One region of the Pantoea sp. Ep11b genome, then DNA from elsewhere that is predicted to be linked to it. Evidence: riboswitches for the same ligand, from Rfam matches in the RefSeq annotation. Region 1 holds a riboswitch; the other holds the start of a gene.
What was found. A riboswitch is a leader RNA that binds a small molecule or an ion and turns the genes downstream of it on or off. The one in region 1 is predicted to bind thiamine pyrophosphate.
Positions count from the first base shown of each region.

Region 2: another riboswitch for thiamine pyrophosphate. It lies ahead of thiM (hydroxyethylthiazole kinase); the one in region 1 lies ahead of thiB (thiamine ABC transporter substrate binding subunit).

Region 1 covers NZ_CP160631.1:1,047,541-1,052,778, forward strand. Annotated here, with positions in the region: gene thiP (thiamine/thiamine pyrophosphate ABC transporter permease ThiP) at 1-1,599, opposite strand, end outside; gene thiQ (thiamine ABC transporter ATP-binding protein ThiQ) at 1-5, opposite strand, end outside; gene thiB (thiamine ABC transporter substrate binding subunit) at 1,575-2,561, opposite strand; TPP riboswitch at 2,608-2,710, opposite strand; gene sgrR (HTH-type transcriptional regulator SgrR) at 2,746-4,413, opposite strand; gene AB1748_RS04835 (MFS transporter) at 4,666-5,238, shown strand, end outside.
Region 2 covers NZ_CP160631.1:2,925,426-2,930,663, reverse strand. Annotated here, with positions in the region: gene AB1748_RS13835 (oligogalacturonate-specific porin KdgM family protein) at 1-606, shown strand, start outside; gene AB1748_RS13830 (DNA-binding transcriptional regulator) at 693-1,874, opposite strand; TPP riboswitch at 2,303-2,399, shown strand; gene thiM (hydroxyethylthiazole kinase) at 2,434-3,231, shown strand; gene thiD (bifunctional hydroxymethylpyrimidine kinase/phosphomethylpyrimidine kinase) at 3,218-4,018, shown strand; gene AB1748_RS13815 (GntR family transcriptional regulator) at 4,062-4,748, opposite strand; gene AB1748_RS13810 (mannitol dehydrogenase family protein) at 4,804-5,238, opposite strand, start outside.

The sequences.
Region 1 (5,238 bases):
AGCATGGCGACCTGGTAATTTTTCCATTAGCGTAAACAGCAACAGGCAGAGCAGCAGCAGCAGCAGGGCGGTGACTGCGCCATCCGCGCCGCGATAGGCGCCTATCTGCTGATAAAGATAGAACGGCAGCGTGCGGAAGTCGGCGCTGCCAAACAGCGCGACCACGCCAAAATCGCCCACTGACAGGACGCAGGCAAAGGCCAGCGCCTGCGCCAGCGGACGCTTCAGCGCCCGCAGCTCAATCAGCCGCAGCCGGTTCCAGCCGCGGATATCCAGCGAATCACAGAGTCTGCCGTAACGCTCCGCCACATCCCGCATCGGGTTTTCCAGCACTTTCATGGCATAGGGAATGGCGATCAGCGCATTGGTAAAGATCACCAGGCCCTCTGCCGAATCGGGCAGGCCGATCGTGGCGTTGAACAGCAGGAAAAAACCGGTGGCGAGGACGATGCCGGGCATCGCCAGGATCAGCATCCCGCTGGTGTCGATCAGCTGTGCGGCCACCGGGCGCTGACGCAGCCGCAGCTCACGGCTGCTCCACAGCAGCATCATGGTCAGCGCCACACAGAGCAGACCCGCGCCGGTGGCGATTCGCAGCGAGGTCAATGTCGCCTGCCAGAGGGCCGGCTGCGCCAGTGCTCCCCGCACGCCGCCGTGCAGCCCCTCGACGATCACCGCCGCCAGCGGGGGGAGCAGCAGCAGCAGCGCCAGCAGGATCAGCAGCGCATCGATCAGCTGTGCCGCGCGCGAATCCTGCGGATCGCGCCAGCCGCTGAGCTGGCTGCTTCCGGCGGGGATCGCTTTGCTGAAGCGCTGGCTGAGCAGCACCAGGGTGAGGCAGCAGCCGAGCTGGATCATCGCCAGCAGGGCAGCGCGGCCGGGATCGTAGTCATAACTCAGCGCCTGGAAGATCGCCAGTTCGATGGTGGTCGCCTGCGGACCGCCGCCCAGCGACAGCACGGTGGCAAAGCTGGCAAAGCAGAGCATGAAGATCAGCGCCCCGGCAGGCAGCAGCTGACGCCGCAGCCACGGCCACTCCAGCAGACAAAAGCGATGCCAGCCGCGCACGCCGAGCTGAGCCGCCAGCTGACGCTGCTCTGCCGGGATCTGCTCCAGCGCCTGCAGCAGCAGACGCGTTGCCAGCGGCAGGTTAAAGAAAACGTGCGCCAGCAGAATGCCCGACAGCCCATAGGGGGAGAAGTGATAACCGAGCCCGGCCCACTGGCAGAGCTGCGCCAGCCAGCCGGTACGCCCGTAAACCGTCAGCAGACCAAATATCGCCACCAGCACCGGCAGCACCAGGGTCATAGCACACAGGCGCAGCAGCAGCTGTCGGCCTGGAAAGCGGCGGCGGTAGAGCGCCCGCGCCAGTGGCAGCGCGGGCAGTAGTGACAGCAGCGCAGAGAGCAGCGCCTGACCGAAAGAGAACGCGATGACATGGCGCAGGTAATCATCCTGCAGCACGCTGCGCAGGTCCGTTTCCGGTGCGGCGCGCCAGAGTGCGCCGAAGGCCAGAAACGCCACCAGCGTTAACAGCAGCGTAGCGAACGATCCCGGCAGCAGCCAGCGCGGCATCAGCGACTGACTGCGCGTTGCCACTGACTAATCCAGCCGGAACGCTGACTGGCGACCTCTTCCGGCGAGAACTGCAGCGCGGTGGCGGGCACCGTCAGGGCGTTAAAACCGGCGGGCAGCGGCGTGGCGGTCACCGGGTACATCCAGTTGCCGGTCGGGATGGTGCGCTGGAAGTCGGGGGAGACCATAAACGTCATAAACTGCTGCGCCAGTTCAGGCTGTTTGCTGCTGGCTAACTGCGCGGCAACTTCGACCTGCAGATAGTGGCCTTCGGGAAACGGGGCGGCCGCATAGTTCTCTTTCTTCTCTTCGATGATGTGATAAGCCGGTGACGTGGTGTAGCTCAGTACCAGATCGCTTTCCCCTTTCAGGAACAGACCATACGCCTCACTCCAGCCTTTGGTCACCGTCACGGTTTTCTGCGCCAGCTTCTGCCACGCCTGCGGTGCCTGATCGCCATAGACTTTCTGCATCCAGAGCAGCAGACCTAAGCCGGGGGTGCTGGTGCGGGGATCTTCGTAGATCACCCGCCATTTCTGCGGGCTGTCTACCAGCTCTTTCAGGCTTTTCGGCGGGTTTTTCAGCCGGGTACTGTCGTAGACGAAGGCGAAGTAGCCATAGTCAAAGGGGATGAAGGTCGTGTCATGCCAGCCGCCGGGCAGGGTTAATTTTGTGGTGTCGACCTGACTTCTGGCGAACAGGCCGGTTTTCTGCGCCGCCTGCACCAGATTGTTGTCCAGCCCCAGCACCACATCCGCCTTACTGTTTTTGCCTTCCATCCGCACGCGGTTCAGCAGCGAGACGCCATCTTCCAGCGTGACAAACTTCAGCTCGCAGTTGCAGCGGGCTTCAAAGGCTTTTTTTACCGCCGGGCCGGGGCCCCAGTCGGCAGAGAAGGAGTCGTAGGTGTAGACCGTGAGAACCGGCTTAGCCGCCAGAACGGGGGCAGAGAGTAACAGCAGGACCGGCAGAACTTTGTTTAACACTTTGCGCTCCTTCAGGAGAATAGGGGATGAGTCGCAAAGGATCTGAGCACGGAGGCCTCTCAAATCCCTACGTCGGTATTAACCGAATCAGGTTCGACGGGTCTCTCTCAGCTGCTTGCTGGTGGCAGGCGGCACCCCGTTGAGAACGCCACATTCTAGTCATTTCAGCGGCGTGGCGAAAGCGTTACAGCGCCGGTGGCGCGAACCAATCGGATTTAAAATCGAACCAGCCCAGCGTATTCATCCGCACGCCGCGCATACTGCGCTGGCCTTCGAGCAGCAGCCAGTGGTGAAACAGCGGATGCAGGCCCGCCTCTTCGACTAACTGTTTGCTCCATTCGGCCAGCGGCAGCGTTTTCTCGCGCCAGCGTGCCGCATCGCCCTGCCAGTCGATCGCCAGGCAGTGGTGCAGCAGCGGGATCTCATACAACTGCGCGAACAGCGAATAGTTCAGCGGCAGGGTAAAGTTCACGCTGCCGAGCCAGATGTCACTTTCCGCCTCGCCCTGATACCAGCTCTCGTAGTCGATCTCGCGGGTCACCAGCGTCACACCATGCTGAGCCAGCAGCGGCCGCAGCGCATTGGCGATGCCTTCATGCTCCACATGCTGGCTGTACCAGGTCAGCGTCAGGTGGGTCAGGCCGGGCGGCTTTTCGACCGGCGTCAGGTCGCGGCGGTGATGCCAGCGCGGCAGCAGGCCATAGGCCGGGAACCAGTAACGCTGATACCCGACACCTGCGTGATTAAGCAGGGCGATGGGGTTAAACAGGTAGCTCACCCAGCGCCGGACCGCCGCGTCGCGGCCCTGCGCGGAACGCTGGTCGAACAGCAGGTAGTAGCACCCCTCCTCCAGACGGCTCTCCTCCTGGATCTCATCGCTGCCATCACTCTCGCCCTGCAGTCGGACACCAGCATAGACCAGCTCATCGCTGATGTCGGGCAGCACCCAGATAGAGACATCGTCGATCAGGGCGCGAAAACCAAAGTAGTCATCAAAGGCTTCAATTTTCAGCTGGCTCGCCTGATTGCGGATCACCCGGTAGGGGCCGGTGCCCACCGGCTGGCGGGCAAAATCGGGCAGGGTGGGCCATTCGCGTGGCAGGATCATCGCGCTTACGCTGCCCAGCAACCAGGGCAGACCCTCGTCGGGCTGGCTTAAGTGGATGTCGAGCGTCCAGGGGGCGGGCGAGGCAATCTCTGCAATGTGTGAGAAGAGCGGGTGAGGGCGCTGGCGCGCCAGCGTGGCCAGCACATCCTCCATCTCCAGCTCTCTGCCGTGATGGAAACGAATCGCCGGGCGCAGAAAGAAACGCCAGTGAAGCGGCGAGGTCTGCTGCCAGTGGTGTGCAATGTCCGGTTCGGCTTCCCCGTTTTCCTCATTTATCCGCGTCAGGCCGTTGAAGATCTGGCGGGCAATGTGGGTCTCCGAGCGCCGCAGCGGCGAGCCGGGCAGCAGGTTGAGCAGCGGCCGGTAGTAGAGCACCCGCAGGATATGCTTGCCCTGGCGGAAGCTGCGGCCCAGATGCGCGCCGATCATCTGGCGCACCTGATTTTTATCCCCCACCAGCTGAACGAGCTGATCGATGCGATACTGCTCCAGCAGATCCTCGGCGCGCTCCTGCTGTAAGGCCAGCCCGGTGTAGCAGAAGGTCAGCACCGAGCGTTTGCCGCGACCCGCCTCAGCCTGCCAGATCAGCCAGCCCGCGGCCTGCATCCGGTTGAGCAGGTTGCGCATGTGGCGGCGCGAGCAGTGCAGCCGATCGGCCAGTTCGCTAAGGGTGATCGCCTGCGTCTGCCCCTGACAGCTCTGCCACAGGCGGATGAACTGCTGCTTCAGACGTGATGAGGACATAAAAGGGGAACTCCCGCTGAAAAGCGCTCTGTTTTTCCTGCCCTATTTTAAGAGCAAACTTTGTGCGATGGGAAGAGCGGGAGGCATTCCGCAGGGGATGGCGTTCGACCCTCACGTCGCGCTTCAGCGAGGTGCTTTTCTGAGTAGGGTGCATTTTCACCGCCAGCAGAGGATCTCTGCTGGCTTTTTTCATGCTGCGCGGTATCGTCTACCCTTCTTTTTTTCCCCGTTTGTCCTGTAAGGGATTTCGCTATGAAATCGCTGTTAACGCGGCAGCGCCGCATCAATCCGGTTTACCTCGCTTTTATGGTCGCCTCTTTCATGCTGGGCGTGGCCGGTGCATTGCAGGCACCGACCCTCAGCCTGTTTCTGACGCGCGAGGTGCAGGCGCGACCCTTCTGGGTCGGCCTGTTTTTTACCCTCAATGCGGTAGCCGGGATCGTGGTGAGTATGCTGGTGGCAAAACGCTCTGACAGCGTGGGCGACCGGCGTCATATCATCCTCTTCTGCTGCCTGATGGCGCTGGCCAATGCGCTGCTGTTCGCCTTTACCCGGCACTATCTGACGCTGCTCACTCTGGGCGTGCTGCTGTCGGCGCTGGCCAGTGTGTCCATGCCTCAGCTCTTTGCGCTGGCGCGGGAGTATGCCGACCAGTCGGCACGCGAAGCGGTGATGTTCAGTTCGATCATGCGTGCGCAGCTTTCGCTGGCGTGGGTGATCGGGCCGCCGCTCTCCTTTGCTCTGGCGCTGAACTACGGCTTCGTCACGCTGTTCAGCGTGGCCGCCGCGCTGTTTCTGATCTGTATCCTGCTGGTCTGGTTTACC
Region 2 (5,238 bases), 1.9 Mb from region 1:
GAAGCCTATACCACCGGCAGTAAAATGTTCCAGACCCGACTGCAGATTTCAACCGTGATTAATGACAGTGTTTCTTTCTCATATCAGAACACGATCAACAACGGCAGTAATTACACTGAATTTAAGAACAACTACTCAGAGGTAGAGGTCACCTACGCGATTCCGCTGACAGACCGGTTTTCGTTTATTCCCGACATGGTCTTCAGCTGGGGGCACAAGGGCAGCCACATCGATCCCTACCTGAAGTTTAATTATCAACTCAGCCCTCAGTTCGGCGTGATGGCCGGGTATCGCTACTATCACTACAACTATAAAACACCCTGCCTGGATGACAGTCTGCAACGAAACAGCTCGCACGAATATGATCTATGGCTGAACTGGCAGGTCACGGATAAGTTATTTGTTAACTATAACCCGGTCTATCTGCAGAAGCAGAACGATTTTCACTTCGGAAATAACAAAAAAGAGATGTGGCAGCATACGCTCTATCTCAGCTACCAGTATGACTCACACTGGAAACCTTTTGGTGATATTTCCGATCTGGGCCGGGCAGGAAACGGCGATAAAGAGTACCGGATGCGTATCGGCCTGAAATATCTGTTCTGAAGCATTCTCTCTGGCGGGCCGGCGTAGATTTTAAACGTGCCTTCCCGCCAGAAAATACGGTTTCGCTGACGGATAGATTCAGCCAGTTAACTGGCACGATTCTGCTCCTGATAACGGCTGCGGTAGGCTTTAGGGGTCAGATTATAGGTTTTCCTGAAGACCAGATAGAAATACTGAACAGAGGGATAACCCGCAATCAGTGAGATCTCTTTCATCGGGAGATCTGTGGTGATGAGTAAGTTGCGGGCATGTTCGATTTTTTCATTATGAATGACGGTGTGAATGGTCGCACCCAGATGCGCTTTAAAACGGATTTCCAGACTGGTTCGTGAAATACCGGTAAAACTGATGACCTGTTCAGCCTTGATACCCTTACAGGCATTATCGCGGATAAAGTTCATTGCCCGGATAACATAGGGATCGACAATAGAACGATAATTGCTCGAACGGCGTTCCACCAGTTTCAGCGGGGGAACCACCACGCGCTGCAACGGCAATGACTCTCCCTTTAAGAGTTTATGAAGAATTTCAGCCGCGCAGGAACCCATTTTTATTGCGCCATGAACCACGGAGGAGAGACTGATGCCCGACAGATGTTGCGTTAACTCTTCATTGTCGATGCCAATAATGGCTAACTTTTCCGGCACCGGGATCCCTATATTTTCACAGATCTGCAGTAAATGTCTGGCGCGGGAATCTGTCACCGCGACGATGCCGGTGCCCTCTGGCAGAGACGTTACCCAGTCAGCCAACTGGTTCTGCGCCGTCTGCCAGTTATCGATAGTGATATCATGGCCGCGATAAATTAATCCGGTCCGGTCCTTTTGCTGCAGGATCGCAGCAAATGCGTTCTCACGTTCGGTTGCCCAGCGTTTATCCGGACATACAGGGAAGCTGTACAGGGCAAAATGTTCCATACCCTTGTTAATCAGATGCTCCAGCGCGGTCGCGACCAGGCTGTAGTTATCAGTAGCCACATAGTGCAGATTCGGAAAAGCCTTTCCGGAGGAGTAGGAGCCACCAATACCGACAACAGGCATGGTCAGCTTATTGAGTTCCTGTTCAACCGCCAGCACATCGCAGTCAGCAATTACACCATCCACGTTCCAGCCATTGATGCTGTCAATGTTACTGCGGAAATCGTCTGCGATGTAAACATCCCACAGGGTACGGGAACGCTGCAGGTATTTACCCACGCCCTCGATTATCTGGCGGTCATACGCCTTATTCGCATTAAATAAGAGCGCGATATGAAAGGTCTTCTCCATTCCGTCAGCCTCCCTGGCAGGTTTATCCTGCACTGTGAATAGCACAGGTCGGTGCTTTCTTTAACCGTTTTGTGTTTGTCCTGTAAACTGGCGCACTCTTTTTCTGCGTTGCGTGAAAAAAGTCCAGTGCGGCAACGCGTGTAGTGTGTGAAAAAGATAAATGCCCAGATTGATCAGACAGTTAACCTGTATAGGTAATCTGGAACGCGACAGGTGAAAGCTGCGCGAAATAAACGGGATCGCCTGGTAAAGTGTTACGGGTTTCTTCGCGAATCCGGATGTGGCAGAAGCGGGGCGGCGCAGACTGCCCGCGCGGTTTCTGCCGGTGAGTGAGGACGCCAACGGAGTCCGGGAGTGATGCCGTAATCGTGCGGTATGCGTTTACAGGACCGCCTGCTGACATTACTATCCTGACTGACTGAATTTAGTTAAACGACTCGGGGTGCCCTTCTTTGTGAAGGCTGAGAAATACCCGTATTACCTGATCTGGATAATGCCAGCGTAGGGAAGTCTGATGCCTGACCGCATTCGCCTTCTTGTTCGCCGGTTGGGAGCTATGATGTCACAGCCATCTCAACACCTTTCTGCCGCGCACTTCGCGCCCTGTCTGCACGCTTTTCGCCGTCACTCACCGCTGGTCCACTGTATGACCAATGAGGTGGTACAGAACTTCACCGCCAACGTGCTGCTTGCACTGAACGCCTCGCCGGCGATGGTCATCGATGCTGACGAAGCCGCTGAGTTCAGCCGCTTTGCCGATGCGCTCCTCATCAATGTCGGCACCCTGACCCGCGAGCGCCAGCAGGCGATGCAGGCCGCCGTCAGCGCCGCCCGAGAGGCAGGCACCCCCTGGACGCTCGACCCGGTCGCCGTCGGTGCTCTGACGCTGCGCAGTGACTTCTGCCAGCAGTTATTGAGCCAGGAACCGGCTGTGATCCGCGGCAACGCTTCAGAGATTCTGGCGCTGGCAAAGCAGGCCAGTGGCGGACGCGGCGTGGATACGCTGCACCAGGCGGATGCGGCGCTCGATGCCGCCCGTCAGCTCGCCATTCGCTGGCGCACGCTGGTCATTGTCAGCGGTGAAGTGGACTACGCCACCGATGGCACGCGGATCTTTGCGCTTCGCGGCGGCTCGCCCCTGATGACGCGGGTGGTGGGAACCGGCTGTGCGCTCTCTGCGGTCGTGGCAGGGTTCAGCAGCCTGCCCGGCGATCGGCTGTTAAATGTGGCCGCCGCCTGTCAGGTGATGTCGTCAGCGGGAGAAAGGGCAGCATCTCAGGCCGCCGCGCCGGGCAGTTTTGCCACGGCGTTTGTCGATGCACTCTGGACGCTGGAGGCGCATCATGAAGCGCATTAATGCCCTGACGATTGCCGGGACCGATCCCAGCGGCGGCGCCGGGATTCAGGCCGATCTGAAGACGTTCTCCGCGCTGGGTGCCTATGGCACCAGTGTGATCACCGCGCTGGTGGCACAGAACACCTGCGGGGTTCAGTCGGTCTGCCGTATTGATCCGGACTTTGTGACCGCTCAGCTCGATTCGGTGCTGAGTGATGTCCGCATTGATAGTGCGAAAATTGGCATGTTGTCGGAAACGGCTATTGTGGAGCAGGTGGCCGCCCGGCTCAGGCAGGCGAGCATCCCCTTTGTGGTGCTGGATACGGTGATGGTGGCGAAAAGCGGGGATGCGCTGCTTTCACCGGCTGCCGTAGCCAGTGTCCGTGAGCTGTTATTGCCGCAGGTCTCGCTGATTACCCCTAATCTGCCGGAAGCGGCAGCCTTACTGGAGTGTGCCATCGCCACCGACGAGGCGGAGATGCGCAGGCAGGGGCGGGCACTGCTGGCGCTGGGCTGTCAGGCTGTGCTGATGAAGGGCGGTCACCTGGCCGCGGGCGAAAGCCCGGACTGGCTGATCGCGCCCGACGCAGAGCAGCGATTCAGCACGCCGCGCGTCAACACCCGCCATACGCACGGCACGGGTTGTACGCTGTCGGCGGCCTTAGCGGCCCTGCGTCCGCGCCATGCTGACTGGGCGGAAACGCTCGCAGAGGCGAAAAACTGGCTGCAGCAGGCGCTGTTGCAGGCGGATTCACTGGAGGTCGGGAAGGGCATCGGGCCGGTTCACCATTTTCATCAATGGTGGTAGTGATGCAGACCCTCATCGTCCTGGCGGACGGTGAGGGCCTGGCTCAGGGGGTTTCAAACCAGGCGCTGTTGCGCTCGGCAATCGGGGTGATAGAAAAGATCATCTCCTGCAGGTGCAGACGCATGGCCGTTTCGGCCGCCTCCGCATCGTGAGACGTCAGCGCGGCAAAGATCTCTTCATGCTGCTCAATCAGCTTTTCCGGCGGCGAGACTTCACTCAGCGTCAGAAACCGAACCCGGTCCATGGTGGCTTTGATGTTCTCCACCGTTTCCCAGGCGAGCCTGCAGTCAATGCTTTCCGCGATCAGGCGATGAAACTCATCGTCGAGGCTGAGAAAAGCCTGGCTGTCGTGACGTGATGCGGCCATGCGCTGCAGCTGCAGATTATGCTCCAGTGCCATCAGCGATGCTGCCGTAATCTCCTGCGCTGAACGACGCACGACCGAGATTTCCACCGCTTCACGGATAAAGCGGCCATCCGCGACCCGTTTGGCAGAAATTTTCCGCACGAAGGTGCCACGTTGCGGCAATACCTGTACCAGTCCCGCTTCGGCCAGCTTAATAAATGCTTCCCGCACCGGCTGGCGCGAGACGTTAAAGCGCGCGGAAACCTCTTTTTCTGAGAGCAGCGAACCCGGCTCAATTGCGCAGGTGACAATATCTTTGCGCAGATAGCGGTAAATCTGCTGATTCACCGGTTCGCTGGTTGTAATGGTATAGGCGATCGACATGCAGCAATATCCATATTACGGCTGGCCGGGACCAGCGCGATGGGAAAGTGTCAGTCTAATCAGCACGCTGCATCTGCGCCAGCCCTTTGTTAACCCGCTGCTGGCGGCGATTGAGGCAGTGATGCACCGTCGCGCGCGCGCCCTGTTCAGAGAGTTGCTGATACCAGTCGGTCAGCCGCGCGACTACATCAGCATTCTGCAGCAGATCCTCGCCAAACACCTCGCGCAGGGAAAGGAGTGCGCGCACGCGCGCCTCGCCCTCTTCGCTGGCGGCCACACATTCCGCCAGCTGTTTCTTCATCGGATCGCGGATCTCAATCGGCTGGCCCTGTTCGTCCACGCCGCCGACGTAGCGCATCCAGCCCGCCACTCCCAGCAGCAGCAGGTCGCAGTCGTTACCGCGCTGCAGATGCCAGCGCAGGCTGTCGAGAAGACGCTGAGGCAGCTTCTGGCTGCCGTCGGTGGCGATTTGTCCGGTGCGGTGTTTGAT